Regions from separate parts of the Streptococcus sp. 1453 genome, predicted to be linked through region 1. Evidence: predicted binding sites of a transcription regulator. Region 1 holds the regulator's gene; each other region holds the start of a gene.
The links. Region 1 encodes Rex, which represses fermentation and respiration genes when NADH is low (regulators of the CRP and FNR family bind a similar motif). Its sites were predicted from a motif close to TTGTGAANTANTTCACAA; they were not measured.
Positions count from the first base shown of each region.

Region 2: the regulator Rex is predicted to act here: its motif matches at 6,118-6,135, upstream of HW098_RS02295 (formate/nitrite transporter family protein).
Region 3: the regulator Rex is predicted to act here: its motif matches at 5,583-5,600, upstream of adhP (alcohol dehydrogenase AdhP).
Region 4: the regulator Rex is predicted to act here: its motif matches at 1,467-1,484, upstream of adhE (bifunctional acetaldehyde-CoA/alcohol dehydrogenase).

Region 1 is NZ_VMLZ01000003.1:176,786-184,248, forward strand. It holds gene HW098_RS02730 (NAD kinase) at 1-599, opposite strand, end outside; gene HW098_RS02735 (GTP pyrophosphokinase family protein) at 583-1,254, opposite strand; gene HW098_RS02740 (CYTH domain-containing protein) at 1,383-1,952, shown strand; gene HW098_RS02745 (ribose-phosphate diphosphokinase) at 2,065-3,024, shown strand; gene HW098_RS02750 (cysteine desulfurase family protein) at 3,034-4,149, shown strand; gene HW098_RS02755 (DUF1831 domain-containing protein) at 4,154-4,501, shown strand; gene HW098_RS02760 (DUF4649 family protein) at 4,509-4,724, shown strand; gene HW098_RS02765 (redox-sensing transcriptional repressor Rex) at 4,807-5,448, shown strand; gene HW098_RS02770 (gamma-glutamyl-gamma-aminobutyrate hydrolase family protein) at 5,466-6,155, shown strand; gene radC (DNA repair protein RadC) at 6,152-6,832, opposite strand; gene pcrA (DNA helicase PcrA) at 6,875-7,463, opposite strand, start outside.
Region 2 is NZ_VMLZ01000003.1:63,788-71,250, forward strand. It holds gene HW098_RS02275 (DEAD/DEAH box helicase family protein) at 1-1,374, shown strand, start outside; gene HW098_RS02280 (L-lactate dehydrogenase) at 1,628-2,614, opposite strand; gene gyrA (DNA gyrase subunit A) at 2,808-5,276, shown strand; gene srtA (sortase SrtA) at 5,276-6,019, shown strand; gene HW098_RS02295 (formate/nitrite transporter family protein) at 6,159-6,956, shown strand; gene HW098_RS02300 (O-acetylhomoserine aminocarboxypropyltransferase/cysteine synthase family protein) at 7,104-7,463, shown strand, end outside.
Region 3 is NZ_VMLZ01000005.1:243,099-250,561, forward strand. It holds gene HW098_RS04675 (folylpolyglutamate synthase/dihydrofolate synthase family protein) at 1-1,164, opposite strand, end outside; gene folP (dihydropteroate synthase) at 1,166-2,146, opposite strand; gene HW098_RS04685 (type II CAAX endopeptidase family protein) at 2,240-2,947, opposite strand; gene HW098_RS04690 (NCS2 family permease) at 3,052-4,470, opposite strand; gene HW098_RS04695 (Cof-type HAD-IIB family hydrolase) at 4,660-5,472, shown strand; gene adhP (alcohol dehydrogenase AdhP) at 5,697-6,716, shown strand; gene HW098_RS04705 (PTS sugar transporter subunit IIB) at 6,951-7,463, shown strand, end outside.
Region 4 is NZ_VMLZ01000007.1:10,907-18,369, forward strand. It holds gene adhE (bifunctional acetaldehyde-CoA/alcohol dehydrogenase) at 1-1,432, opposite strand, end outside; gene HW098_RS06845 (MORN repeat-containing protein) at 1,732-2,142, opposite strand; gene HW098_RS06850 (low molecular weight protein-tyrosine-phosphatase) at 2,129-2,572, opposite strand; gene yajC (preprotein translocase subunit YajC) at 2,619-2,918, opposite strand; gene tkt (transketolase) at 3,036-5,012, opposite strand; gene HW098_RS06865 (ribonuclease P) at 5,128-5,751, opposite strand; gene jag (RNA-binding cell elongation regulator Jag/EloR) at 5,802-6,788, opposite strand; gene HW098_RS06875 (membrane protein insertase YidC) at 6,806-7,463, opposite strand, start outside.

The DNA of each region.
Region 1 (7,463 bases):
CCCAGCGTTCGATAGACACGATTATTGAGGCTGGCAATTTCCGTCAACTGAAGAGCTTCAATGGTAGGGTGTAAAACAGCACCACCAAGAGACTTGTTATAGGCAGTACTACCAGTCGGTGTCGAAACTGTTAGCCCGTCTCCACGAAAACGTTCAAAGGGAACACCATTGATGACAATATCTGCCACCATGGTTCGATCGGATCTGCGAATGCTGGCTTCGTTGAGGGCACGAAAAATCTTGACATCTCCATTTCCAAGAAAAACCTTCACATTTAGAACAGGGTAAGAAACCCTTGCTCCGGTATCTAGCTGCAAATTGGTCATTAACTTATCCAACTCAAAATCACGATAATCGGTATAAAAGCCCAGATGTCCTGTATGAAGACCGATAAAGCGTACCTTATCAAGTTGGTCTTCGTACTTATGAAAGGCCGACAAGAGCATGCCATCTCCACCAATGGAAATGACAATATCCGGACTGCTATCATTGAGTATAAACTGATTTCTCTTCAAACGATCTCGCAATTCATACAAAACCCTTTGACTCTGCGGTTTTCTATTGGCTATCAAGTCAATTCGTTTACCTGTATTCTTCATCTGTATCGTCACTGTTTCCTACACCGTCATTTAATTTTCTACTCAAGGGATCAAAAAGTGCCTGGGCTTCTTGGATATCATCACGAATTTTACCCATTTCTTCATCCAACTGATGGGCGATTCTAGCTGTAATTTCCAGTCGCTTCTTAATCTCCTCTGGGAAATCCCCTTGGTACTTGTAGTTGAGAGAATGTTCTATCGTTGCCCAGAAATTCATGGCCAAAGTACGAATTTGAATTTCTGCCAAAATAGTCTTAGCTCCATTGATTGTATCAACCATATATTCTACTACCACATGATAGGAACGGTAGCCTGAAGCCTTTCGATGAGTAATGTAATCTCGCTCCTGTATGATACGCATATCCTGACGCTTACGCAAAATTTCCACTACTTCCTTAACGTCATCTACAAACTGAACCATCACACGTAAGCCAGCAATATCCTGCAAATCGTGTTCCAAGGTCTCATAAGTAATGCCACGACGAGCCATTTTTTCCTTGATACTCTCAATTGGCTTGACTCGACCAGTCACAAACTCAATCGGAGAATGTTTATTTTGCTTACGATATTGCTTACGAATACCACGAAGTTTAATCTTTAACTCACCAACAGCTTGAATGTAAGGATCTAGAAATTCTTCCCATTCTAAGGTCATATATTCTCCCTTATTCTCATATTATCCTTCAAAAATATCTTTGATTTTTTCTCCAGATTCATATACAATAAATACAATGCTTATTATACCATAAATCCGCTTTCAACGATAAAGAAAAGGTAAGAAAAATGAAACATTTAGAAATTGAATTGAAAACACTCTTGAAAAAAGATGAATATAACCGTCTAAAAGACCAGTTCACAGGTGTCACTCCTGTTCTTCAAAAAAATTACTACATAGACACGCCTGATTTTGAACTGCGAGAAAAGAAAGTCGCTATGCGCATTCGAACCTTTGAAGACTGGGCTGAGTTGACACTCAAAGTCCCACAAAGTGTCGGAAACATGGAATACAATCAAAAATTGCAACTAAAAGATGCTGAAAACTATCTGATCAAGAAAGAACTTCCTCAGGGGCTGGTTCTTGATGAATTAGCTAAACATGGTATCCAAACTAGTGAATGGCAGGTTCTTGGTTGTCTCACAACACTTCGCTATGAAATGAAGACAGCTATTGGCCTCATGGCACTGGATGAAAGTCAGTACTTTGATATGACAGATTACGAATTGGAGCTTGAAGTGGAAAATCACGAGCAAGGGAAACAGGATTTCCAGCAATTTTTAGAGGAAAATCAGATTTCTTATCAAAAAGCTCCTTCAAAATTGGTTCGATTTGTCAAAAGCATGAAAAATAGCTGAAATAATCTCCATTTTTTGGTAAAATAGAAAAGATAAAAATACACGAATCCCAGTTCATATATGTAAGGCAAATATCACTAGGATTTAAAAAGTTTACAGAGGACGGTCTATAATGTCAGATAGAAAAAACATGAAACTTTTCGCACTCAACTCTAACCAAGAGATTGCACAGAAAATTGCTCAAGCTGTTGGTGTCCCACTTGGAAAACTATCATCACGTCAATTTTCAGACGGAGAAATCCAAGTAAATATCGAAGAAAGTGTCCGTGGCTATGATGTTTACATCATCCAATCAACAAGTTTCCCTGTCAACAACCACCTAATGGAATTGTTGATCATGGTTGATGCTTGTGTTCGTGCAAGTGCCCACAGTATCAACGTTGTCCTTCCATATTTCGGCTATGCACGTCAAGACCGCATTGCTTCACCACGTGAACCACTTACAGCGAAACTAGTTGCCAATATGCTGGTTAAGGCTGGGGTTGATCGTATCCTGACTCTTGATTTGCATGCCGTTCAAGTTCAAGGTTTCTTTGATATTCCAGTGGATAATCTTTTCACTGTTCCCCTATTCGCAAAACATTACTGCGATAAGGGCCTCCTTGGCTCAGATATTGTTGTTGTTAGCCCTAAAAATTCAGGTGTGAAACGTGCTCGTAGCTTGGCTGAGTATCTTGATGCTCCTATCGCCATTATCGACTACCCTCAAGACGATGCAACTCGTAACGAAGGTTATATTATTGGTGATGTTGAAGGTAAGAAAGCCATCTTGATTGACGATATTCTTAATACAGGACGTACCTTCTCTGAAGCTGCTAAAATCGTTGAACGTGAAGGGGCTACAGAAATTTATGCTGTTTCTAGCCACGGTCTCTTCGTTGAAGGTGCTGCTGAACTTCTTGACAATACTAAGATTAACGAAATTCTTGTGACTGATTCAGTAGCAACAAAAGAAAAAACTCCTAAAAACGTATGCTACATCACTGCTAGTGAGTTAATTGGTGATGCCATCGTCCGTATCCACGAAAGAAAACCAGTCAGCCCACTCTTTGCTTACAACAAAAAGAAATAAGGTGATTCTTTGATTTATTTGGACAATGCTGCGACGACTCCTATGTCAGCAGTTGCTATTTCAGCTATGACCAAGGTGATGCAAGAAACCCATGGAAATCCTTCTAGTATTCATGGGCATGGTCGTCAAGCTGGCAAACTCTTGCGAGAAGCCCGTCAGGAACTAGCTCAGTTACTGGGGACAAAACCTCAACATATCTTTTTCACTTCTGGTGGGACTGAAGGAAACAATACTGCCATCATTGGCTACTGCCTTCGTCACCAGGAACAAGGAAAACATATTATCACAACTGCTATTGAGCACCATGCTGTCCTTGAAACAATTGATTACTTGGTTCAACACTTTGGGTTTGAAGCAACCATTATCCAGCCAGAAAATCAAGAAATCACCGCCCAGCAAATTCAAGAGGCCTTACGTGACGATACGATTTTGGTTTCTACCATGTTTGCCAATAATGAGACTGGAAACCTACTGCCCATTGCTGAAATTGGCCAAATACTCAAGCAACACCCAGCCGCCTATCATGTCGATGCAGTTCAGGCTATTGGTAAAATCCCTATACACCCAGAAGAATTGGGCATTGATTTTCTCACTGCTTCTGCCCACAAGTTCCATGGTCCTAAGGGAATTGGTTTTCTCTACGCATCAAGCATGGACTTTGATTCCTATCTCCATGGCGGAGACCAAGAACAGAAAAAACGAGCCGGAACTGAAAATCTAGCTGCCATCGTGGGTATGGTTGCAGCCCTAAAAGAAGACCTAGAAAAACAGGAAGAACATTTCCAACATGTACAAAATCTAGAAACTGCCTTTCTGGCAGAACTAGAGGGCATTCAATATTACTTGAATAGAGGAGAACATCATCTCCCTTATGTCCTCAATATTGGATTTCCTGATCAAAAAAATGACCTCTTACTCCTTCGGCTAGATTTAGCTGGAATTTCAATCTCTACTGGCTCAGCCTGTACAGCAGGCATTGTCCAATCCAGCCATGTTCTTGAAGCCATGTACAGAGCAAATTCAGACCGCTTGAAGGAATCCGTTCGTATCAGTTTGTCTCCACAAAATACTGTTGAAGACCTACAAACCCTCGCAAAAACCTTAAAAGAAATTATCGGAGGTTAGCCATATGGCATTTGAAAAAACCATTCAGTTAAAAAATTGTCGTTACGACTACACTCTTAGCCCTTCTGTTAAAAAATTCACCCTCAAAGACAATACTTTTTTTGAGACAAAGGTTGGTAACTATGAACTAACTCGCCTACTTGAAAAAGTGCCAAACAGCGGTGAAGGCTTCCAACTTAAAATCATCATTAACAAGGAACTTACAGGGGCTAAAATCAATATCACTGACAAGTTTGGGCTACGTCTAGTTGATATTTTCAAATCAGAAGACCACCACATTCATCAGGAAAAATTCTACTTCCTCATGGATAGCTTGGTAGAACGTGGTGTCTTTACAAAATCAGAAAGATAGAGCTAAAATGTTTGAACTGACCTATAAGGACAGCTATCATGTTGAGCGTACTCTCAAGTATGAGGATTATGAAGCTCTCATGCTAGCTCTGTCAGGATGTGTAACCCTACCAGATACACTGTATGTGACTTCTTTGACTTTTGAGGGACAGGAAGTTTACCAAGGACTGGTCGGAGACCTCTACCGTTTTCTATCACATGCAGATTTTTTACAACAAAACTAAGATTTTTCTTAGTTTTTTCTTGTTTTTGTTGATTTTTTCACAATGTTTCTATAAAATAGAAGAATAGAAAGGTTGTGATTTTGTGAAAGATAAACAGTCTGCTATTCCAAAAGCTACAGCGAAAAGACTCTCTCTCTACTATCGAATTTTTAAGAGATTTCATGCAGAAAAGATTGAACGTGCCAACTCTAAGCAAATTGCAGAGGCCATTGGGATTGATTCAGCGACCGTACGTCGGGATTTTTCCTATTTTGGTGAACTAGGTCGGCGTGGATTTGGATATGATGTCAAAAAACTGATGACATTTTTTGCCGATTTGCTCAATGATAACTCTATTACCAATGTCATGCTGGTTGGTATTGGAAATATGGGCCATGCCCTTCTCCACTACCGCTTCCACGAGCGTAACAAGATGAAGATTATCATGGCCTTTGACCTAGATGACCATCCCGAAGTCGGAACCCAAACTCCTGATGGAATTCCTATTTACGGGATTTCTCAAATCAAGGATAAAATCAAGGATGCTGATGTGAAGACTGCTATCCTGACCGTTCCCAGCGTTAAGTCACAAGAGGTTGCCAATCTCTTGGTTGATGCTGGCGTGAAAGGAATTCTTAGTTTTTCACCAGTCCATCTGCATTTACCAAAAGATGTGGTCGTTCAGTATGTCGATTTGACAAGTGAACTCCAAACCCTCCTCTATTTCATGCGAAAAGAGGATTAGAAAGCGAAAATCATTTTATGAAAAAACCAGTTATAGGGATTACAGGAAACGAAAAAACTCATCCTGATGATGACATCATGATGAGCTACGCAGCAAAAGGCTTTGTTGAAGGCGTTAAAGACGCTGGAGGGATTCCCATCATCCTACCGATTGGTGATCAAGAAATGGCTAGCCACTATATCAGTTTGATTGACAAGCTCATCTTGACAGGTGGGCAAAATGTTGATCCAAAATTCTATGGTGAACCAAAAACTATTGATAGCGATGACTACCACCTTCAAAGAGATATCTTCGAACTGGCCCTCATCAAGGAAGCTATTAAACAGAAAAAGCCAATTTTTTCTGTCTGCCGTGGAACACAACTCTTTAACGTTGCCATGGGTGGAACTTTGTACCAAGATATAGAAGACCATTGGCAGGATTGTTCGGCTGAGTACACAACCCAACGCTTGGTGACAGAACCAGATACTGTTCTCCGAGAAATCTATGGAGAAATCTCCCATATCAACTCCTTCCACCATCAGAGTATTAAGGATTTAGCACCTAACTTAAAGATTGCAGCTCATGATCCTAAGGATGGTATCATTGAAGCTGTCATGAGTACGGATGATGTCGCCTTTCTCGGTGTCCAATGGCATCCAGAATTTCTATTTGAAAATCGTCCCAAAGATAAAAACCTCTTTGACTATGTCGTTAATGAACTTTAGATTAAATCCGTCTTTTCACGATAACTAAAGTAATTAGAATGAGAGACAATCAAATGGTCCAAGAGGACAATCCCCATCAGTTCGCAGGCTTCTTTGACAAGTTTAGTGACATGATCATCATTTCGGCTAGGGGCTACCGCTCCTGAAGGATGATTGTGAACTAAGATGAGAGAGGTCGCCATATGCTTGATGGCATAGTGAAGAATCTCTCGCGGTTCAGCGATACTACGAGTTGCAGAACCGATAAAAATGGTCTGTTGATGGATGATTTGATTTTGAGTATTGAGATAGAGCGCCACCAGGTGCTCTTGTTTTTTATCCCCCAATTCCTGTTGCATCTTCTTGGCCAACTTTTGGCTACTAAGAATACTTTCCATCTCAAGGGTCTCATGTTTATGAATACGATGGCCCAGTTCAATCATAGCTTGTAATTCTATTGCCTTAACACGTCCGATACCAGATAGGCTCTGCAATTCCTGCAGGGTCATTTTTTTCAAATCCGTTAGGCTTGAAAGATTGCTCAAGACTTTCTGGGCAATTTCAAAAACGCTAGCCTGACGTGTCCCTGTCCTGAGTAGAATAGCTAGCAACTCTTGATTACTAAGCGCTTCTACTCCTTCCTTGGCCAGTCTTTCTCTTGGTAATAGTGAATCTTCTTGGAATGAAATACTGTACATAAAAATCCTCCTCACTTTATTATTCGTGAGAAGGATGAAAAATTAGATTTTTTTCTCAATTGGGGCTACACTAGCTAAAAGTTTTTTCAAACCTACTTCTGGGAAATTGATTTTTAATTCCTGCGTAGCACCGCTACCTGAAACTTCCAAAACAGTTCCCTCTCCCCATTTCTTGTGGAGAGCAATGTCACCAATAGACCAATTTGCTTCACTAGACGCTGATTTTGCTCCTGCTGTAAATTGACCAAATGGGAGACCGCTTGATTGGATAGTTCTTGGGGCAGCACTACGTTTACGATCTTGAAGAGCTTGAGCCAGGCTCATACCTTGACCGAAGGCAAGACCACCACTGCTATATGCTGCCTTAAAGCTTGAATTTGCTGGACGGGCTAGACCTTGGTACTCAAGCAAGTCTGAACTGATTTCGTTAATAAAACGAGTCGGACGATTGTAGTTGGTACGACCAAAAAGCAGGCGCGAATTGGCATTGGTCAGATAGAGGACTTTCTCTGCACGCGTAATTCCTACATAGGCTAGACGGCGCTCTTCTTCTAGTTCATCTTGATCTTCAGCTGCACGGCTAAGCGGGAAGACATTTTCTTCCATCCCAATCAAAAATACAACTGGAAAC
Region 2 (7,463 bases), 110 kb from region 1:
TCCAATCTCTTATTTGATAATATCAGCGGTATTTTCCAAGCTAGTCAAACAGTTCTAGACATTTTAAATGAACTCCCAGTTGAAAAGGAAGGGAAGTTACAAACATCATCTGAACTATTAGACTTTTCAGATGTTACAGTAGATGATGAGGGGAATGCAGTAGTAGACCATGAAATCGTAGTTAATCAGCAAATGCGACTTTTTGGAGAAAAAGTCTATGGACTCGGTCAGTCTGTTGTTGAACTGGTCACTAAGGACGAAGATAAAACTCAAAAGCAACTAGTCAATGACTTGAGCAAGACAGTTTCTTCAGTGATTGTAGAGGAATTGAAAGTTGGATATGATGACCTTAAAACTCGAGAAGCAGATCACATCAAGAAACAAATTACAGCAATATTTGAGAATGAAATTCGAAAAAATGAGATAGAACGTAAAATTTCTGAAGCTCATATCAAGGAAGAGTTGAAAGAACAACTCAAGGAAGCAAATGATAAGGAGCAAAAAGATAAGATTCAAGAAGATTTGGATAAACGTTTAGAAGAAAATAATCTTATTCACAAAGAAAAATTAGAACAAACACTCAAAAAAGAAGTGGAAAAAATGCCTGAGAAATTTATCGAACAAGTTGAGATAAAACGTGTTGAGCAGCTGAAACAATCAGCCCAAGATGAAATTCGGGACCATCTTCGAGGATTTGCACGAACAATTCCAAGTTTCATCATGGCCTATGGTAATCAATCTCTAACACTTGATAATTTTGATACCTTTGTTCCTGAGCAAGTCTTCTTTGAGGTGACTGGTATTACGATTGACCAATTTCGTTATTTGAGAGATGGTGGACAAGATTTTGCAGGGCATCTCTTTGATAAAGCAACATTTGACGAAGCTATTCAAGGATTTCTCCGCAAGAAAAAGGAGTTGGCAGATTATTTTAAAGATCAAAAAGAAGATATTTTTGATTATATTCCACCGCAGAAGACCAACCAGATTTTCACGCCTAAACGTGTGGTAAAAAGGATGGTAGATGATTTAGAAAAGGAAAATCCAGAGATATTTGAAGATTCATCTAAAACTTTTATTGATTTATATATGAAGTCAGGCCTCTATATTGCAGAACTTGTGAAGCGGTTATATAATAGCAATGGTTTAAAAGATGCATTCCCAAATCCTGAAGAACGTTTAAAACATATCCTAGAAAATCAAGTTTATGGATTTGCTCCTTCAGAAATTATCTATAACATTTCCACTAATTTTATCTTTGGAAATCTCTCTCAAGATATCAGTAGAAAGAATTTTGTTTTAGCAGATACCATTCCAGCAGCTAAAGAAGGGAGCATTCAAAAGTTGGTTGATTCCTATTTTGAAAATAATTAAAAAAGAAGGCCGAGTCAACATTCTTTGAAATCAGAAAAAACGCATAAGATAAGGTATTGACAATCCTTGGTATTATGCGTTTTATTGTGGGAAAATGTATAATGGATTGAAATAAAATCTGAACAAATCAATTAGGAATTTAAAGCATTTTATAACAACGTTTTAGAGTAACAGGGTGCTATTTCAACTTCAATCTACTATAACATAGATAAAAACAACTCCCTGATGATTCAAGGAGTTGTCTATAGTTAAATTAGTTTTTAGAAGCTGCTTGGAATTCTGGGTTTTTCCATGCTTCGTCAATAATAGCTTGCAATTCTTTAGCAGATGCTTGCATTTTTTGAGTTTCTGCGTCGTTCAATGGAATGTTTACTGGACGGACGATACCATGTGCACCAACAACAGCTGGTTGACCGATAAAGACGTTCTCAACTCCATATTGACCTTCTTGGAATACTGAAAGTGGAAGTACTGCGTTTTCATCGTCAAGGATTGCTTTAGTGATACGAGCAAGGGCTACTGCGATACCGTAGTATGTTGCACCTTTTTTGTTGATGATTGTGTAGGCTGCATCACGAACACCTTCGAACAATTCAATCAATTCAGCTTCTTGAACATTTTGAGTGTCTTTAAGGAATTCTTCAAGGTTTACACCAGCGATGTTTGCGTGTGACCAAACAGCGAACTCAGAGTCACCGTGTTCACCCATGATGTAAGCGTGAACTGAACGAGCATCCACATCCAATTTTTCAGCAAGTGCTTGACGGAAACGAGCTGAGTCAAGTGAAGTACCTGAACCGATAACGCGTTCTTTAGGGAAACCAGAGAATTTCCAAGTTGAGTAAGTCAAAACGTCAACTGGGTTAGCAGCAACAAGGAAGATACCTTTGAAACCAGATTCAACAACTTGAGTTACGATTGATTTGTTGATAGCAAGGTTTTTACCTACAAGGTCAAGACGAGTTTCACCTGGTTTTTGAGGCGCACCTGCAGTGATCACAACAAGGTCAGCGTCTGCACAGTCAGAGTATTGAGCTGCATAGATTTTTTTAGGTGAAGTGAAGGCAAGGGCGTGACTAAGGTCAAGCGCGTCACCAACAGCTTTTTCATGCAATTGTGGAATTTCGATAATTCCAAGCTCTTGTGCAATTCCTTGGTTAACCAGTGCAAAAGCGTAAGATGAACCTACAGCACCATCACCGACAAGGATAACTTTTTTGTGTTGTTTAGTTGAAGTCATTGTTCTAAACATCTCCTTAATTTTATTAGGGGATTTTCCCCAGACAACTTCATTCTATCACTTTTAAAAAACTTTGTCACGAATATGCCTTATAGTTCTCAATGTAAACGTTTTAGTGGTTTAGAGGCTGAAATAGATGGGAATTTATGGTATAATGTTGTTACTTACTAATTGTGAAATGAGGCATTTATTAATGCAGGATAAAAATTTAGTGAATGTCAATCTGACAAAGGAGATGAAGACGAGCTTTATCGATTACGCCATGAGTGTTATCGTAGCCCGGGCTCTTCCTGATGTTCGAGATGGCTTGAAACCTGTTCACCGTCGCATTCTCTACGGAATGAATGAATTGGGTGTTACTCCAGACAAACCTCATAAAAAATCTGCTCGTATTACAGGGGATGTCATGGGTAAATATCACCCACACGGGGATTCCTCTATTTATGAAGCCATGGTCCGTATGGCTCAATGGTGGAGCTACCGTTACATGCTTGTAGATGGGCATGGAAACTTTGGTTCCATGGATGGAGATGGTGCTGCCGCCCAGCGTTATACTGAGGCACGTATGAGCAAGATTGCTCTGGAAATGCTTCGTGATATCAACAAAAATACAGTTGATTTCGTTGATAACTATGATGCCAATGAACGGGAACCCTTGGTCTTGCCAGCACGTTTTCCAAACCTTTTAGTTAATGGAGCAACTGGTATCGCGGTTGGGATGGCAACCAATATTCCACCTCATAATCTGGGTGAAACCATTGATGCAGTGAAGTTGGTCATGGACAATCCTGAAGTGACTACCAAGGACTTGATGGAAGTCTTACCTGGTCCAGATTTTCCAACTGGTGCCCTTGTCATGGGGAAATCAGGCATTCATAAGGCTTATGAAACAGGTAAAGGTTCTATTGTTCTTCGTTCTCGTACTGAAATCGAAGAAACTAAGACTGGCCGTGAGCGTATTGTTGTAACAGAATTTCCTTATATGGTCAATAAAACCAAGGTGCATGAGCATATTGTTCGCTTGGTTCAGGAAAAACGCATTGAGGGGATTACAGCAGTACGTGATGAATCAAACCGTGAAGGTGTTCGATTTGTTATTGAAGTCAAGCGCGATGCCTCAGCCAATGTTATCCTCAATAACCTCTTTAAGATGACCCAAATGCAAACCAACTTTGGTTTCAATATGTTGGCGATTCAAAATGGTGTACCGAAGATTTTATCCCTTCGTCAGATTTTGGATGCTTATATCGAGCACCAAAAAGAAGTAGTTGTTCGTCGTACCCGTTTTGATAAGGAAAAAGCGGAAGCACGCGCTCATATCTTAGAAGGTCTCTTAATTGCGCTAGACCATATCGATGAAGTGATTCGTATCATCCGTGCTAGTGAAACGGATGCGGAAGCACAAGCAGAGTTGATGAGTAAGTTTAAGCTTTCTGAACGTCAAAGTCAGGCCATCCTTGATATGCGTCTTCGTCGTTTGACAGGTTTGGAACGCGATAAGATTCAGTCTGAGTATGATGACCTCTTGGCTCTGATTGCGGATTTGGCGGATATTCTTGCTAAGCCAGAACGTGTTTCTCAAATTATAAAAGACGAATTGGATGAAGTTAAACGTAAATTTTCCGATAAACGCCGTACAGAGTTGATGGTCGGTGAAGTCTTGAGTCTTGAAGATGAAGATTTGATTGAAGAATCGGATGTCTTAATTACGCTTTCTAACAAGGGATACATTAAACGTCTGGATCAAGCTGAGTTTACTGCTCAAAAACGTGGTGGCCGCGGTGTTCAAGGAACAGGCGTTAAGGATGACGATTTTGTTCGTGAGTTAGTGTCAACTAGCACTCATGATCATTTACTCTTCTTTACAAATAAAGGACGTGTCTATCGCCTGAAAGGTTATGAAATTCCTGAGTATGGTCGGACGGCCAAAGGGCTACCAGTAGTCAATCTCTTGAAATTGGACGAAGGTGAAAGTATTCAGACTATTATCAATGTTGAGTCTGAACGTAGTGATGATGCTTACCTCTTCTTTACAACCCGTCACGGTATTGTGAAGAGAACCAGTGTTAAGGAATTTGCTAACATTCGCCAGAATGGTCTCAAGGCTTTGAACCTCAAGGATGAAGATGAGTTAATCAATGTCTTGTTGACGGAAGAAGATACGGATATTATCATTGGTACCAAGTTTGGATATGCAGTTCGCTTTAATCAATCAGCCGTTCGTGGTATGAGCCGTATCGCCACTGGTGTGAAAGGTGTTAACCTTCGTGAAGGAGACACAGTTGTTGGTGCCAGCTTGATTACTGATCAAGATGAGGTTCTTATTATCACAGAAAAAGGATATGGTAAGCGTACAGTCGCTACTGAATACCCAACAAAAGGTCGTGGTGGTAAGGGAATGCAGACAGCTAAAATTACCGAAAAAAATGGATTGCTGGCCGGTCTTATGACTGTTCAAGGGGATGAGGATGTGATGATTATCACTGATACAGGTGTCATGATTCGAACCAATCTTGCCAATATTTCACAAACAGGACGCGCAACTATGGGAGTTAAAGTAATGCGCCTGGATCAAGATGCTCAGATAGTGACCTTCACAACGGTTGCAGCGGCAGAAAAAGAAGAAGTTGGGACAGAAAATGAAACAGAAGGTGAAGCATAATGTCTCAAAAAAATAATAAAAAGAAAAACAAACGAAAAAATCTGCTGACAAATATCCTAGCAGGATTTCTGATATTACTGTCACTGGCTTTGATTTTTAATGCGCAAATTCGAAATATTTTCATGGTCTGGAATACCAATAAGTATCAAGTTAGTCAGGTATCAAAAGAAAAAATAGAAGAAAATCAGGATACAGAAGGAAATTTTGATTTTGATTCGGTCAAAGCGATCTCTTCGGAAGCTGTTCTGGCATCTCAATGGGATGCTCAAAAATTACCAGTTATTGGGGGAATTGCAATTCCTGAATTGGAAATGAATTTGCCGATTTTTAAAGGACTTGATAATGTTAATCTCTTCTACGGCGCTGGTACAATGAAACGCGAGCAAGTAATGGGAGAAGGAAATTATAGTCTAGCTAGTCACCATATCTTTGGTGTTGATAATGCTAATAAAATGTTATTTTCTCCTTTAGATAATGCTAAAAATGGTATGAAGATTTATCTAACCGATAAAAATAAAGTTTATACTTATGAAATACGAGAAGTCAAACGTGTGACACCGGATCGTGTTGATGAGGTTGATGATAGAGATGGGGTCAATGAAATCACATTAGTAACCTGTGAAGACCTTGCTGCTACAGAACGTATTATTGTAAAAGGTGATTTGAAAGAAACAAAAGATTATTCACAAACATCTGATGAAATCCTAACAGCTTTCAATCAACCATATAAACAATTTTATTAATACAAATCAGTGAAATCCAGAATTTCACTGATTTTTTTAAGATTTTCATAAAAATAAACTTTTATGAAATGCGGAAAACGCTTCCTAAAATCTAAAGTTTGTGATATAATTATCAAGAAAAAAGATTTAGGAGTTTATTATGGTTTCTTCAGAATTTATCTCAAAGATTGAATTTGCTTGCAAGAAGAAAGAAAGTCTTTATAGTCAAAGCAAATTTAAGTATGCTATTCGTTCTATGTTCGCAGGTGCATTTTTAACCTTCAGTACTGCTGCTGGTGCAGTTGGGGCTGACTTGATTAATAAAATCGCACCAGGTAGTGGACGTTTCCTCTTCCCATTTGTCTTTGCTTGGGGCTTGGCCTACATTGTTTTCTTGAATGCCGAGTTGGTAACATCAAACATGATGTTCTTGACTGCTGGTAGTTTCTTGAAAAAAATTTCTTGGAGAAAAACAGCTGAGATTTTACTATACTGTACCTTGTTCAACCTTATCGGAGCTTTAATAGCAGGGTGGGGCTTTGCTCATTCGGCAGCCTATGCGAATCTGACACACGATAGTTTCATTTCAGGTGTTGTTGAGATGAAGTTAGGCCGCTCAAATGAATTGGTCTTGCTTGAGGCGATTTTGGCAAATATTTTCGTAAATATTGCGATTCTTTCATTTGTTTTGGTCAAAGATGGTGGTGCCAAACTTTGGCTTGTGTTGTCAGCTATTTACATGTTTGTATTCTTAACAAACGAGCACATTGCGGCGAACTTTGCTTCTTTCGCGATTGTAAAATTCAGTGTTGCTGCGGATTCAATTGCTAACTTCGGTGTTGGGAATATGCTTCGCCACTGGGGTGTAACCTTCATTGGAAACTTTATCGGAGGAGGCCTCTTGATGGGTCTTCCATACGCCTTCCTCAATAAAAACGAAGATACTTATGTAGATTAAGAAAATGAGCACGATTGAGTCGTGCTTTTTTCATTTTCAAAATAAGGTAATAGCTATTTCTTATATCAAAATATAGAAAACTGATATTTGTAAACTATAACTTAAGGTGCTACAATATCCTTAATGAAACTATATGGAGGTCGCCTTATGACTCGTGATTTTAAATTTGAAACCTTACAATTGCATGCTGGTCAAGTTGTGGATCCAGCAACTAAGTCTCGTGCAGTGCCGATTTATCAAACAACATCCTTTGTTTTTGATGACACGCAGGAAGGTGCCGATCTGTTTGCCTTGAGGAAACCAGGGAACATTTATACTCGTATCACCAATCCTACAACAGCTGCCTTTGAAGAAAGAATTGCTGCTCTTGAAGGCGGTGTTGGAGCGCTAGCAACAGCATCAGGTATGGCTGCAGTGACTTATACGATTTTGGCCCTTGCCCATGCTGGTGACCATGTAGTGGCAGCGTCAACTATTTACGGTGGGACCTTCAATCTCTTGAAAGAA
Region 3 (7,463 bases), on a different contig from region 1:
GAGATTTCTAGACTTAGCTGCCTCTTCAAGCACTTTTTCATCAGTCGCCCGACTATCGTCAAAATGTGTCAGAGTAAGCTCGGTATCTGGCATGGCCCCCAGCAAGTCCAACATATCCTCCAAGGCCTTGGTTTTGATACAAGTAAAGAGGATTTCCTTACGATAATCCGCAAAGCGTTCTTGCAAGGTTGCCAATAAAGCCTTGATAGCATGGGGATTGTGGGCCCCATCCAAGATCATCAAGGGGTTCCTTGACACGACCTCCAGACGCCCCGGCCAACTTGTTTCTTCCAAGGCTTGAGCAAGCAAGTGATTGCTTGCTAGCTCTCGACCATCTTCTTGACAAAAAGTATCAAGTAAAGCTATGGCCATCCCAGCATTCTCTATCTGGTGCAAGCCAAGCAGGCCAGTCTGGAAGCGACCTTGTCTGAGAGCACTAGTATAGTCAAAGACTTCACCCGTTATTACACTCTCTTGATGACGAACTTGATAATCTGTCCCATAGGCAAAGCTCGGCGCATCTTTCCCTTCCGCAATGCGGTCAATCACAGCCAAAGCTTCTGGAGCGATACGACCTGTCACTAAGGGAATTCCTTGTTTGATAATACCAGCTTTCTGCTCTGCTATGGCTTCCAAGGTGTCACCAAGTAGGGCTACATGGTCCAGTCCAATAGTCGTAATTCCTATTAAAATTGGCTGGCAAACATTGGTACTATCCAAAAGTCCACCCATGCCCACTTCCATGATAGCCACATCTACTTGCTCTGAGGCAAAGTAGTCATAGGCTATGGCTGTGATAATCTCAAACTCGGTTGTCCCTTGCAAATTGGCGACCGCTTCTCCCTCCAGCAAAGACTGATAGTCTGCCATGAGAGCTTCTAGCCTCTCTTCTGAGATTGATTCCCCATTGATGCTAATCTGATCTGTATAATGAATGAGATAGGGCGAGCTGAACACCCCAACTCTCAGCCCTAGCTTTTCTAGCATATTTTTCAAAAAAGCAATGGTCGAACCCTTGCCATTGGTCCCTCCGATATGGATAACCTTGAGTTTGAGATGGGGATTACCACGCAAAGCTAACAGCTCCACCATTCGTTCCAAGCCAAAATGCGGTTGATCCGTCCGGTAGTTAGCAATCCACTGATTGTTTTGAATTTCTTTCATCTTATTTATATTGTTTTAAATCTAAATTTTCCGCTTCATCAGCCAGACGAATAGCGGAGGCAATTTCAACTGCCATCCTGTGACTAGCTACGTCATGCACGCGCACCACTTCTACACCCTGTCTTGCAGCAATACTAGTTACATGAGCCGAAGCCGTATCTCGATTGCGGAAACCAAGTTCTGTCTCAGGATTGACTTCAAAACCATTTTCTTCAAGGATATTGATGACAAACCGCTTGCGCGACACTCCAAGAAAGATTGGATAGCCCTTCTGATGGAGTTTATTCAAGTCCCGTAGAAGGAGGAGATTTTCTTTCTTGGTCAGCCCAAAGCCGATTCCTGGATCCAACAGGATATTTCCTTGTGCAATCCCAGCTTCCTCAGCTCTCGCTAGTGCTCGTTCAAAGAAAGCCTCCATCAATTCTTCGATTGGCAATGTTTCAAAGTCAGCTAACTCTTCCACTGTAAAAGCTTGATTAAATCCAAAATGAGGGAAGATGAGCGAGCTAGGATGCTGAGGTCGAGCCATAACTGGATTAAACATGATGACTACTTTCGCTCCAGCCTTAGCTACCACATGGGCCATTTTTTCATCACCCATAAGACCAGTGATATCATTGACTAGATTGGCACCAGCAGCCAAAGCAGCCTCTGCCACCTGACTCTTCCAAGTATCGATAGAAATAAGGACATCACTTTCCTTGCGAATCGCTTTAATCACTGGAACAACACGCTGGATTTCCTCTTCTATCTCAACATAGCTACTTCCCGGCCGAGGCCGAGTCGATTCTCCACCGATATCTAGCATGCTAGCCCCTTCTGCTATCAATTTACGAGCCTGCTGGAGTGCCTGCTCAAGAGCAAAAAATTGACCACCATCCGAAAAGGAGTCTGGGGTTACATTGATAATTCCGCAAATAGCTGTCTTTGCATGATTGGCTTTACTTGACATATCGGTCACTCCCTCAAGGCTTTTCATCATATTATTTCTCTATTTTACCATAAAAAGAGAAAGATGGACACGATTGCATTCATCTTTTTCCCAGTAGAAACAAGTAAGCAATTGTCAAAAATCTTAAACAGAAATCCCTAATGTCCGACTCATAATCACCACAAGAGCCAACAAACAGAAAACAACCCCATTAACAATCATGTGAAGTAAGATAGACATTTCCAAACGTTGGGTTTTATAAACTGTCCAAGTTAGCACAGTTGACATTCCTCCATAGATAAGAAGAGAAGGTAGATTTGTCGGTAAATGAAGCAAGGCAAAGATAATAGCACCGACTATATAACCCACATTTTCTTTACCACGAAAGAGTTTTTTAGGAATCACTCCTCGACATAAAATCTCCTCACAAATAGGAGCTATTAGAACCAGTAAGAAAAAACTGGAAATTAAGGAACTATTCTGGACCAAATCATTAATATTTGATTGATTGCTGGTTGTTGTTTCATTCATCAAACGCAGTAAGACCACACCAAGAATATTAAAGGCAAGAATCACTAGATAGCTTAAGGCCAATCTAGCCAAATCCTTAGCCTTGAAAAACGATAAACCAAAACTAGCCAACTGTGTTTTCCTAGCACCTACTATAAATACAGTTAAAACCACAAGAGATAAGGCCCCTACTAATAGTCCAGCTTGAAGCAGTGGAAATTTTCTGCTAGTTAAAAAAGTTGCTAGGACTAAAGGAAACTGAGAAAACAAAAGCCCTACTAGAAAGATTATTAACCACTTCCCCCTGTTTAATACTTCATCCCAAATATTCTTTTTTATCATCAATCATACTCCTACCATTCAATCAAAATCACCTACCTAGTTTGAAGCAATTTTCAAGTAACTATAATATAAAAAGGGGAGAACCCCTTTTTATATTATAGCATTTATAGTGCCATACTGATGTAGTTAAGGATAAACAAGGCATCCAAAATCCAAATCATGACATGAACATCTTTAGCTTGACCTTTGACAAGCTTAGTCAAAGTGTAAGTCAAGAAACCAACTGCAATCCCTTGAGTGATAGAGTAGCTGAATCCCATAAAGATAGATGTGAAGAAGGCAGGAACCGCTTCAGACATATCGTCCCAATGAATATTTTTCAAGCTAGCCAACATCATAATCCCAACGATAATCAAGATTGGAGCTGTAGCGGCTGTTGGTACAATCGCTAGAAGTGGGCTAAAGAAACTTGAAATCGCAAAACAGATAGCTACAACCAAGGCTGTCAAACCAGTACGTCCACCTGCACCAATACCAGCAGCAGACTCGACATAAGTCGTTACATTTGAAGTACCTGCAATGGCACCGACTGTCGTTCCAATCAAATCAGAGTAAAGAGCCTTGTCCAATTTGGCTGATTGGTGATTTTCACCATTTGTCGCTACGATACCAACTTTTTCACCTGTACCGATCAAAGTACCAATTGTATCAAAAATATCTGTCAACGAAAAGGCAAGAATGGCCATGAGAGTTTCAGGCAAGCGAGCTGTATCTGAAACCAAAGCTCCCAAACCTTCTGAACCAAGAGCTGCACCAAAGACTGTCTTCAAGTCTTCAAAAGCTGCACCAACATGGTTATTAGCAAAATCGATACTAGACAAATCTACCAAACCAACTGCAATAGCAAGAACAGTTGTTGTCAAGATAGAGAGGATAATTCCCCCTTTAATCCCTTTAATGACAAAGAAGATAGTAATGGCAAGTCCTGCAAGAGCAACCAAAACAGCTGGATTATTAAAGCTGACCAAGCCTGGAACTGCTGAAGCATTTGCCGCAATGGTTGCTTGCGCTTTGTCAGCTCCTTCTCCTACAACAGTATAGTTACCTGGATCAATCGTAAATTTCAAAAGTCCAGCATTCTTAATTCCCACGTAAGCAAGGAAGACACCGATACCAGCTGAAATAGCTGAGCGAAGAGCATTTGGAATCGATTCAATGATCATTTTACGAACATTTGTCAAGGTGATAATCAATGAGATAATTCCACAGATGAAGACCATAGCTAGGGCTTCTTGCCATGAATAACCAAGCCCGAATACAACTGTAAAGGTAAAGAAGGCATTGAGTCCCATACCTGGCGCTTGAGCATATGGCAAGTTGGCGTAGAAGGCCATCATCAGGGTACCAGCAACTGCACCGATAATCGTTGCGAGGAATACACCCTGAGCAGGCATTCCTGTTTGCGAAAGAATTTGTGGGTTTACAAAGAGAATATAGCTCATTGCAAAGAAAGTTGTTAAACCAGCGAGAACCTCTGTACGAACGTCTGTACCGTTCTCTTTTAGTTTAAATAATTTGTCCATTATCAATCTCCTTTTAATTTTTACGAACAATAATAGAATTATATCATTTATCATTCACTTTTTCAATATCTTTGTTTGATTTATTTAAGAATTTGATGAAATTTCATTTTTTGTTTGAAATCTGCTTTTCTGTCTGCTTTTTGTTATAATAGAAGACATCTTATCTGGAAAGACACTAGAAAGGTTTATATGACGAAAAAAATTATTGCACTAGACCTGGATGGAACCCTGCTCAACTCAGACAGTCAAATTTCTGATTTTACCAAAGAAACTATTAAAAAAGTTGCTGAAAAAGGCCATCAAGTTATTATTACGACAGGGCGCCCTTACCGCATGTCAAAAGATTTTTACCATGAACTAGACTTAAACACTCCTATGATTAATTTCAACGGCTCCCTTACTCATTTACCAGACCAAGTTTGGGATTTTGAAAAGTGTTTGACTGTAGACAAAAAATATCTTTTAGACATGGTTCGACGTTCAGAGGACATTCAAGCCGATTTTATAGCTGGAGAATATCGTAAAAAATTCTACATTACAAATCCTAATGAAGAAATTGCCAATCCCAAACTATTTGGTGTAGAAGCTTTCCAGCCTGAAGATCAATTTCAGCCTGAGTTAGTAACCAAAGATCCTAACTGTATCCTGTTACAGACCAGAGCCAGTGACAAATATGCCTTGGCAAAAGAAATGAACGCCTTCTACCAGCATCAACTGTCTATCAATACCTGGGGAGGTCCGCTCAATATCCTTGAGTGTACCCCAAAAGGTGTCAACAAGGCCTTCGCCTTAGACTACTTGCTCGAGGTAATGAACCGTGACAAAAAAGATTTGATTGCTTTTGGAGATGAACACAATGATACCGAAATGCTCGCTTTTGCAGGGAAGGGCTATGCCATGAAAAATGCCAATCCAGAGCTACTCCCCTATGCAGATGAGCAAATTTCTCTGACCAACGACCAAGATGGGGTTGCCAAAACCCTGCAAGACTTATTCTTATAGTCCATACTGACTAGCTTGCGAGCTGGTCTTTGTGCTCTTTTCACAGTCTCATCAACCAGTTAATCGATTGTTCTACTTTTTGCCTCCAAAACCTTGGAAAAGGCTTTCTTTTGTGATATAATTCACATATAAATACAAGAGAGCTCGTAACACTCGACTCTGTTGACAAAAAATCAATCCAGTCCCGTTGTCCCTGTTCTCGGTCAATATAAAGGAGGATAGCTATGAAAGCTGTTGTTGTAAATCCAGAAAGCACTGGTGTTGCTGTTGAAGAAAAAGTACTCCGTCCACTTGAAACTGGGGAAGCACTTGTAGAAATTGAATACTGTGGTGTTTGCCACACTGACCTCCACGTTGCCCATGGTGACTTTGGTCAAGTACCAGGACGTGTTCTAGGTCACGAAGGTGTTGGTATTGTTAAAGAAATTGCCCCAGATGTAAAAAGCCTTAAAGTCGGCGACCGCGTCAGCGTTGCTTGGTTCTTTGAAGGATGTGGCACTTGCGAATACTGTACAACTGGTCGCGAAACTCTTTGCCGTACAGTGAAAAATGCCGGCTACTCAGTAGACGGTGGTATGGCTGAACAATGTATCGTAACTGCTGACTATGCTGTCAAAGTTCCTGACGGACTTGATCCAGCCCAAGCTTCTTCTATCACATGTGCTGGCGTAACAACCTATAAAGCTATTAAAGAAGCAAAAGTTGAACCAGGCCAATGGGTTGTCCTTTATGGTGCTGGTGGGCTTGGTAACCTAGCTGTTCAATATGCTAAAAAAGTATTCAATGCTCATGTCATCGCAGTTGATATCAACAATGACAAACTTGCCCTTGCAAAAGAAGTCGGTGCTGATGTCGTTATTAACGGCCTAGAAGTTGATGATGTACCAGGACTCATCAGAGAAAAAACTGATGGAGGAGCTCATTCAGCTGTCGTAACTGCTGTATCTAAAGTTGCCTTCAACCAGGCTGTTGACTCCGTTCGTGCTGGTGGTCGCGTCGTCGCTGTCGGTCTTCCTTCTGAAATGATGGAACTCAGCATCGTGAAAACAGTCCTCGATGGAATCCAAGTTATCGGTTCTCTTGTTGGAACTCGTAAAGACTTGGAAGAAGCTTTCCAATTCGGTGCAGAAGGTCTGGTAGTCCCAGTTGTTCAAAAACGTCCAATAGAAGATGCTGTTGCCATTTTCGACGAAATGGAAAAAGGTCAAATCCAAGGACGTATGGTACTCGACTTCACCCACTAATTTCATAGAAACTTATTTTAAAAGTTGGAAGCTTCTTCCAACTTTTTTATATTAAATTTTTAAATATGGATTCAAAAAAACTTCTCTAAAACTCAATATATCAACATTTTCAGATGTAATCTTTTTAATTATTTTATGATAAATAGTTGATTTTTAGATGAAAACGGTTTATACTTAAAAAGTCTTAAAGTTTTCTTAAACGAAAACTAAAACAAAAAAGGAGGAATGACAATAATGAGTATCGGAATCATTATTGCGAGCCACGGCGAATTTGCTGCGGGTATTCATCAGTCAGGATCTATGATCTTTGGTGAACAAGAAAAGGTTCAAGTTGTAACCTTTATGCCAAATGAAGGCCCTGATGATCTATACGCTAAGTTTAATAACGCTGTTGCTGCATTTGACGCAGAAGATGAGGTTCTAGTTTTGGCTGACCTTTGGAGTGGATCTCCATTTAACCAAGCTAGCCGCGTGATGGGAGAAAATCCTGAGCGTAAGTTTGCCATCATCACAGGACTGAACTTACCGATGTTGATTCAAGCCTATACAGAGCGCCTGATGGACGCTGCTGCAGGTGTAGAAAAAGTCGCTGCGAATATTATTAAAGAAGCCAAAGATGGCATCAAGGCTCTTCCAGAAGAGCTAAACCCAGTTGAGGAAGTAGCAAGCGCTGCAGCTGCTCCAGTTGCCCAAGCTGCTATCCCAGAAGGAACGGTCATTGGAGACGGTAAATTGAAAATCAATCTT
Region 4 (7,463 bases), on a different contig from region 1:
AGTATGTTTTTGAAGGAAGTTTCATCCATTGCATGTTATTTCTCCGTCTTCCGACTTTTTTGATATTCAAGAGGTTAATGGCACTAACGTTATCCCCAACTGAATTGCGTCCGTAAGAACCACATCCAAGTGTCAATGATGGCAAGAAGGCATTGTAAACATCCCCGATACCACCGAAAGTAGAAGGCGAGTTACAGATAACACGAATAGCTTTAACAGCTTTACCAAATTCTTTAGTCAATTCTTCGTCAGCTGTGTGGATAGCTGCTGAGTGTCCAAGACCGTTAAATTCAACCATTTGACGAGCCTTAGTAATACCATCTTCACGGCTTTCAGATTTCAAAACTGCGATAACTGGTGACAATTTCTCACGAGTCAATGGCTCGTTTTCACCAACTTCTTTACATTCTGCAGCAAGAATGTTTGTTCCTTCTGGAACTGTAAATCCTGCTTGCTCTGCAATCCAAGTTGCTGGTTTACCAACGATGTCAGCGTTCAATTTCGCACCAGCACAGTTTTTGCTGTTTGCTTTCACGCCAAAGCAGAATTCTTCAAGAAGGGCTTTTTCTTTTTTGTTTACAAAGTAAGTGTGATAAGATTTGAACTCTGCTACAAATTCATCGTAAATTTCTTTGTCAATGATAACCGCTTGTTCAGATGCACAGACCATACCATTATCAAATGATTTAGACATGACGATATCGTGTGCTGCTTGACGAATGTTTGCTGATTTTTCAACATAAGCTGGAACATTTCCGGCACCTACCCCAAGAGCTGGTTTACCACATGAGTATGCGGCTTTAACCATGGCATTACCACCTGTTGCAAGGATTGTAGCAATACCTTCGTGGTTCATAAGGGCACTAGTTGCTTCCATAGATGGTTCAGTGATCCACTGTACACAGTTTTCAGGAGCTCCTGCTTTAATCGCAGCATCACGAACGATTTGAGCTGCGTGAGCTGATGATTCTTGAGCTGATGGGTGGAAGGCAAAGACGATTGGGTTACGTGTCTTCAATGAAATCAATGATTTGAAGATTGCTGTTGATGTTGGGTTTGTTGTTGGAGTGATACCACAGACAACACCAACTGGTTCAGCGATAAGAGTCAAACCTGTTACATCGTCTTCTTCGATAACGCCAACTGTCTTAGTGTGGCGCATGTTGTTTACTACGTGTTCACAAGCAAACAAGTTCTTAGTTGCTTTATCTTCAAATACACCACGTCCTGTTTCTTCAAAGGCATGTAAAGCCAATTCTCCGTGGGCATCCAAAGCTGCCACTGACGCTTTCGCTACGATGTAGTCAACTTGCTCTTGGTCCAACTTACGCATTTCTTCAAGAGCAACTAAAGCTTTTTGCACCAAGCCATCGACATGCTTTTCAGCAGCGAGTTTCTTTTCCTCTGGTGTCACAGTTTTTTTATCAGCCATATTTTCCTCCATAGCTTTCAAGGATCGATATCCTTTGTTAATTTTTTCACAATTTTATTATAACGCATTATTTCAACTTTGTAAACAGTTTCATAAACATTTCACAAAGAATTTTTAGTACCTTGTGAAATGTTTGTCATTTTCTTTTCTTAGCAAGCTTTTTCTTTAAAGTTTGTGAAATTTATTTCAAATATTTTTTATTTCACAAACTTGCTTGGAAGAGGAGCTTGGAAAGAAAGGGATTTACAGGTAAGCGCTTACTTGACAATTCTAATAATACCTCCTTTGATAAGGAGGCTTTATTTTTGTTGAAAAACGCCTTGTTTAAAAGTCCCTTCATAAACGACTTCTTGTTCTGTTGTTAGTTTTCCTTTTCCTTCAGCCTGACCATTTACAAAATCACCTTCGTAAGTCCAGCCTTCTTTAGATTGAAAGGTACCTTTTCCGTTGAAGGCTCCATTGTTGAAACCACCCGTATATTGGTCTCCATTTTGGAAGGTAATGGTTCCTTGTCCATTCATTTTACCACGGACAAGACTGCCGTCGTAAACAATCGTTCCATTATCAAGCTTTAGAACACCTTTTCCGGGAATATTTAGAAAAAAGACGAGCACAGCACAGAAAACAATGGCAACTACTGCTAAAAGCTCTAAACGTGGACGAGTCAGATAGACACGATACTTTTCGTAAAAATTCTTAAGATTTTCCATCTTCACTCTCCTTTTCTAAACGTTCTAACCAAGCTTGACACCCCTCTTGAACACGCTGATAAGTTTCCTCAAAATCTCCTGTATACCAAGGATCTGGAACACTTTCTGATGCGAATGAGTAAATCTTATCTTGACAGTCTGCTGGACACATCTGACGTAAGTCAGAAACATTTGAAGCGTCCATTCCGATAATATAATCAAAGGCTTCAAAATCTTCCTTACTAATCTGAAGCGATGTCTTATTCTTGTCATAAGGAATCTCATACTGTTGAAAAATCCCTTGAGTTCCCTTATGAATCAGATTGCCATGTTCCCAAGAGGAAGTCGCTCGACTTTGGATTTCATAATTATCTGTCATTGATTTCATAACAAACTCGGCCATAGGACTACGGCAAATATTCCCCAGACAGACAAAGACTAGTTTTTTCATCCCATTTCCTTTCTTTTATAGAAAAACGGGAGTTAGTAATCCCGTCTTATTTTTCAATTGCACCTTCTAGTGAAGCTGTTTCTTTCAGCGGTAATACTGTCTTGATAGCAGCTAGTTCAAAAGTCAAGTAAACCCCATCTACATCAAGAACAATTGTTTTCTTTTCTGTATCTACTTCATCGACTGTTCCATAAAGGCCACCGATTGTAATCACTTCATAGCCTTTTTGTAATTTATTCAAGCTTTCCATACGCTTTTGTGCTTGTTTCTTTTGAGAGCGTTGCGTAAAGAACATCAAGCCCAACATAGCCACAAGAATGATTAAAAATGTATATTGTGATTCCATTATATTCTCCTTTGTCTTTTACATAGGACTACTATATCAAATTTCAGTTACTTTTACAAGATTGTACCTTACTTTTCTAGTAAGAAAAAAACAGAGCTTGCGCCCTGATTTTTAGAATTATTTCAAGTTTTGAACGACTTTTACAAGATTTTCAACTGTAAAGCCATATTCTGCCAATACTTTTGGTGCTGGTGCAGAGGCTCCGAAGGTATCAATACCAAGAACAGCACCATCTAGACCAACATATTTGTACCAGTTTTGAGTTGCACCCATTTCGACTGCAACACGACGGCGAACTGCATTTGGAAGAATTTCTTCCTTGTATGCTGCATCTTGTTTATCAAAGACATCTGTAGATGGCATGCTGACTACGCGGACTTTTGCACCTTGACTAGCCAATTCTTTGGCAGCTGAGACAGCAAGATTAACCTCTGAACCTGTCGCAATCAAGATGGTATCAAAATCTGCTGCATTTTCATAGACAACATAGGCACCTTTTGCAACCTTGTCGAAGTCTGTTCCTTCTTCGACAGTCAAGTTTTGACGGGTCAAGACAAGGGCAGTTGGTGTTTTCTCACTTGTCACTGCAAGGTACCAAGCTGCTTGCGTTTCACGCGCATCTGCTGGACGGAAAACATTCAGATTTGGCATGGCACGAAGACCTGCTAAATGCTCAACTGGTTCGTGCGTTGGACCGTCTTCCCCAACTGCGATTGAATCGTGGGTAAAGACATAAGTCACAGGAAGACCTTGCAAAGCTGACAAGCGGACAGCTGCCTTCACATAGTCAGAGAAGACGAAGAAAGTTCCACCGTATACACGAAGTCCACCGTGAAGGGCCATCCCGTTCAAGATCGTTCCCATGGCAAATTCACGAACACCAAACTGAATGTTGCGGTTCAAGCGATTGGCATCGTCTTGAAGTCCGTCAGTCTTGATATAAGTCATGTTTGAGTGAGCTAGGTCAGCTGATCCACCCAAGAAAGTTGGTAACTTAGCTGCCACAACGTTCAAGGCATCCTGACTCGAGTTACGAGTTGCTTGAGAGAAACCATTTTCTAAGGCTGGGAAGTCTGCTGGAGTTACTTCAACTGGATCACGTCCATTGATGATGGCTTCTACTTCTGCAGCCAATTCTGGATGCACTTCTTTATAGTCAGCAACTAATTTTGTCCAAGCTTCATAAGCTGATGCGCCACGGTCTGCAACATGTTCTTTGAAATCAGCATATACTTGTTCTGGGATTTCAAATGGTTCGTAGTCCCAACCAAGAACTTGACGAGTTGCTGCAGTTTCATCTGCTCCAAGAGGAGCACCATGTACGGCATTAGTTCCTTGTTTGTTTGGTGAACCGTATCCAATAACAGTCTTCACTTCAATCAAAGATGGTTTGCCTGAAGCTTTAGCTGTTTCGATAGCAGCATGGATTGCTTCCAAGTCTGTTCCATCTTCAACCAAGGCAGTATGCCAACCGTAGGCATTGTAACGCTCACGAACACTTTCTGTAAAGGAATCCTTTGTCTCACCATCCAAGTTGATGTCATTTGAATCATAAAGAACAACCAACTTATCAAGTTTTTGCAAACCTGCGTATGAAGCCGCCTCACTTGAGACACCTTCCATCAAGTCTCCGTCTCCACAGATAACATAAGTATAGTGGTCAAAGATATTGTAGCCTTCGCGATTATATTTGGCTGCCAAGAAACGTTCTGCCTGGGCAAAACCAGTAGCAGTTGAAATCCCTTGACCTAAAGGACCTGTTGTAGCATCAATTCCTGCTGTATGGCCAAATTCTGGGTGACCTGGTGTTTTTGAACCCCATTGACGGAAGCTCTTGATCTCATCCATGCTGACATCTTCAAAACCAGAAAGGTGAAGAAGGGCATAAAGAAGCATTGAACCATGACCTGCTGAAAGAATAAAGCGGTCGCGGTTAATCCAGTTTGGTTGAGCTGGATTGATACGAAGTTGTTTTGTAAAGAGGCTGTAAGCCATCGGAGCTGCTCCCATAACCACACCTGGGTGACCTGAGTTGGCTTTATTAATGGCGTCAATACCTAGGAAACGAATTGCATTAACAGATAGATTTGACATAGAATTTCCTTTCTATTTGAGGTGATTAGTGAATCACACATTCTATTTTACTATTATATGAAAAAATACATAGAATAGCAATTAAACAATTCGACGTAAATAAGTATTCTATTTGCTATCCTCTAGTCGCCTGATAGTAGGGAAGTAAGCGCTCATAAGCTTCATCTAATTTTTCTAAAATCACTTCTAATGATTGATTTTCAATAAAAGAAACATCTGCTTTAACTAAAACTTTGCGAACTTCCTGACTTCTCAACTTCTCGCGTAAAGTACAACGATTTTCTTCGTTCGCCTCCCACCGTTGACTTTGACCATCGGAGTAGGCTAGATAATAAATCCCTTCAACGGTTGGAATGTCTAAAACTTTGGCTTGTTGCTCCAAGGTTTGCTCATCTTTCTTGCGCTCTATAAAACTAACTTCTAAGGAAATACCAAAATCAGAAGAATTCCCGTACAAACGTAAGGCTAGCATAGGCTCTGTCACTTGTCCGTCTCTCTGTAGATAGACCCAAAAATGTGGTCGCAAACGCTGCGCTTGATTCATCCACTGGCTAGTCTGTTGGAGTTGCCATTCTGGATGATTTGCCTGAAAGACTTTAGCCAATTCTGTAAAAGCCTTTCGTGCCTCTTGGCCTTTGTGACGCAATTCCAGCATCTTCTCTCGCTCATCTCCAGACTTATCCGGATTACGATACTGCAAACCAGCAAAATCTAAATAGTCTCTTATCTTATTCAACATCCGTTTCATCTCCTCTAGCTAGCAAAAAATCAGGGTAAACCTGATTTTACTTATTCTGTATCTACAACGACATAGCGATTTGGCTCATCACCCTCAGAGTAACTGGTCACGCCATCCATACGTGAAATAATACGATGGATAATCTTGCGTTCGCTATTCGACATTGGATCTGTTTGATGACTGCGTCCTTCTTCTAAAACACGAGTCGCCAATTTTTGCGCATAGGTCTGCAAGACTTCTGCACGATGTTCAACATAATCATTGACATTGATTGTAATGTAGAAGGTTCTTGAATAGCGGTTGTAAAGATAATTTTGAGCCAACAGTTGCAAGGCCTTCAAGACTTTACCATGGTAGCCGATAATACGACCTGGTTCGTTAGTATCAATTTGCAAATTGATACTACGACGGTTATAATCATTTGAAAGTGTGGCTTCAACATCCATGTCATCCACAATCGCTTGAACATAGGCAGTCACATCCGTAGCCACCTGTGCAATATCAAAGCTCGGTTCAACTTTCAAGCCCATCTCTGTCAAGTCTTGATTTTCAGTTTGGTCTTGCTCAGTTTCAAGGCCATCAGCGCCCGCTTCTTCCCTCATCGCTTCCTCGATTTGAAGTTCATTTAAAATCTCAATATGACCAGTTTCTTCTAAGATAGTGCTGGCATGTCTTTCATGTTTTAAGATTTCAGCCTTGACTTCATCAGAAATACCTTGACCTTCTTCCTCAATCTTTTTAATTGCCTCTACAACATGACCCAAATCAACAGTTGCTTCACTCACTGTTTTAACAGGCTCATTCAAATCATTGATTTGTTTTGGAACTCCCTTTACAGCTTGTTGATTTGCTTTGACAACTGTCGTTTCACTAATCGCTTCAATGTCAACCTGGGCTGGTTTTTTACCAAATAAACCAAGAAAGCCTTTTTTCTCACGAGAAATGACTTTAATATGTGCCTTCTTCCTTGGAATATCTAATTCTTTCAATCCTTTTTGGATTGCTTCTTCAACAGTTGAACCTGTAAATACTACCATTACCAGATTCCTCCTTATTATTTCGTTTTCTGAGCCTTTTTCTTGGCTTTTCTTTTTCTATTTTCCAAATCTTTCTGTGCCTGTACTACCGCCTCACGTTCTGCGATAATCTTGAATGGATTGTTCAAGAAATAGGTTTGCAAGACTTGGTAAGCATTGGACACTGTCCAGTATAGGGCGACTCCACCTGGCGCATAAACTGCAAAGATAAAAATCAAGACTGGAATCCCATACATCATCGCCGTCGTAGCTCCATTACGCTCAGACAAGGCTTTGTTAGACAACCAAGTACTTAAAAAGGTGAATACTGCTGCTAAAATCGGGAGAACAAGGGTTGTATCCACACCACCAAGGTTAATCCATAAGAAATGACCTGTCTTTAAAAAGTCAACTCTTGATAGGGCTTGGAACAAGGCCAAAATAACCGGCATCTGAATCAAAATCGGCCAAAGAGAATCTGACTGTCTGACACCCATTTCTTTAAAGACTTTACGCATTTCTTGCTCTAGCTTGGTTCTGCTCTCCATATCACGCCCTGGATATTGTTCTCGAAGCGCCTTAATGCGTGGTTGAGCTTCTTGCATTTTTCTGGATGCCACCATTTGCACCTGAAAGACTGGCAAGAGGACTGTACGAATCAAGATCGTAAAGAGAATAATCCCTACTCCGATACTG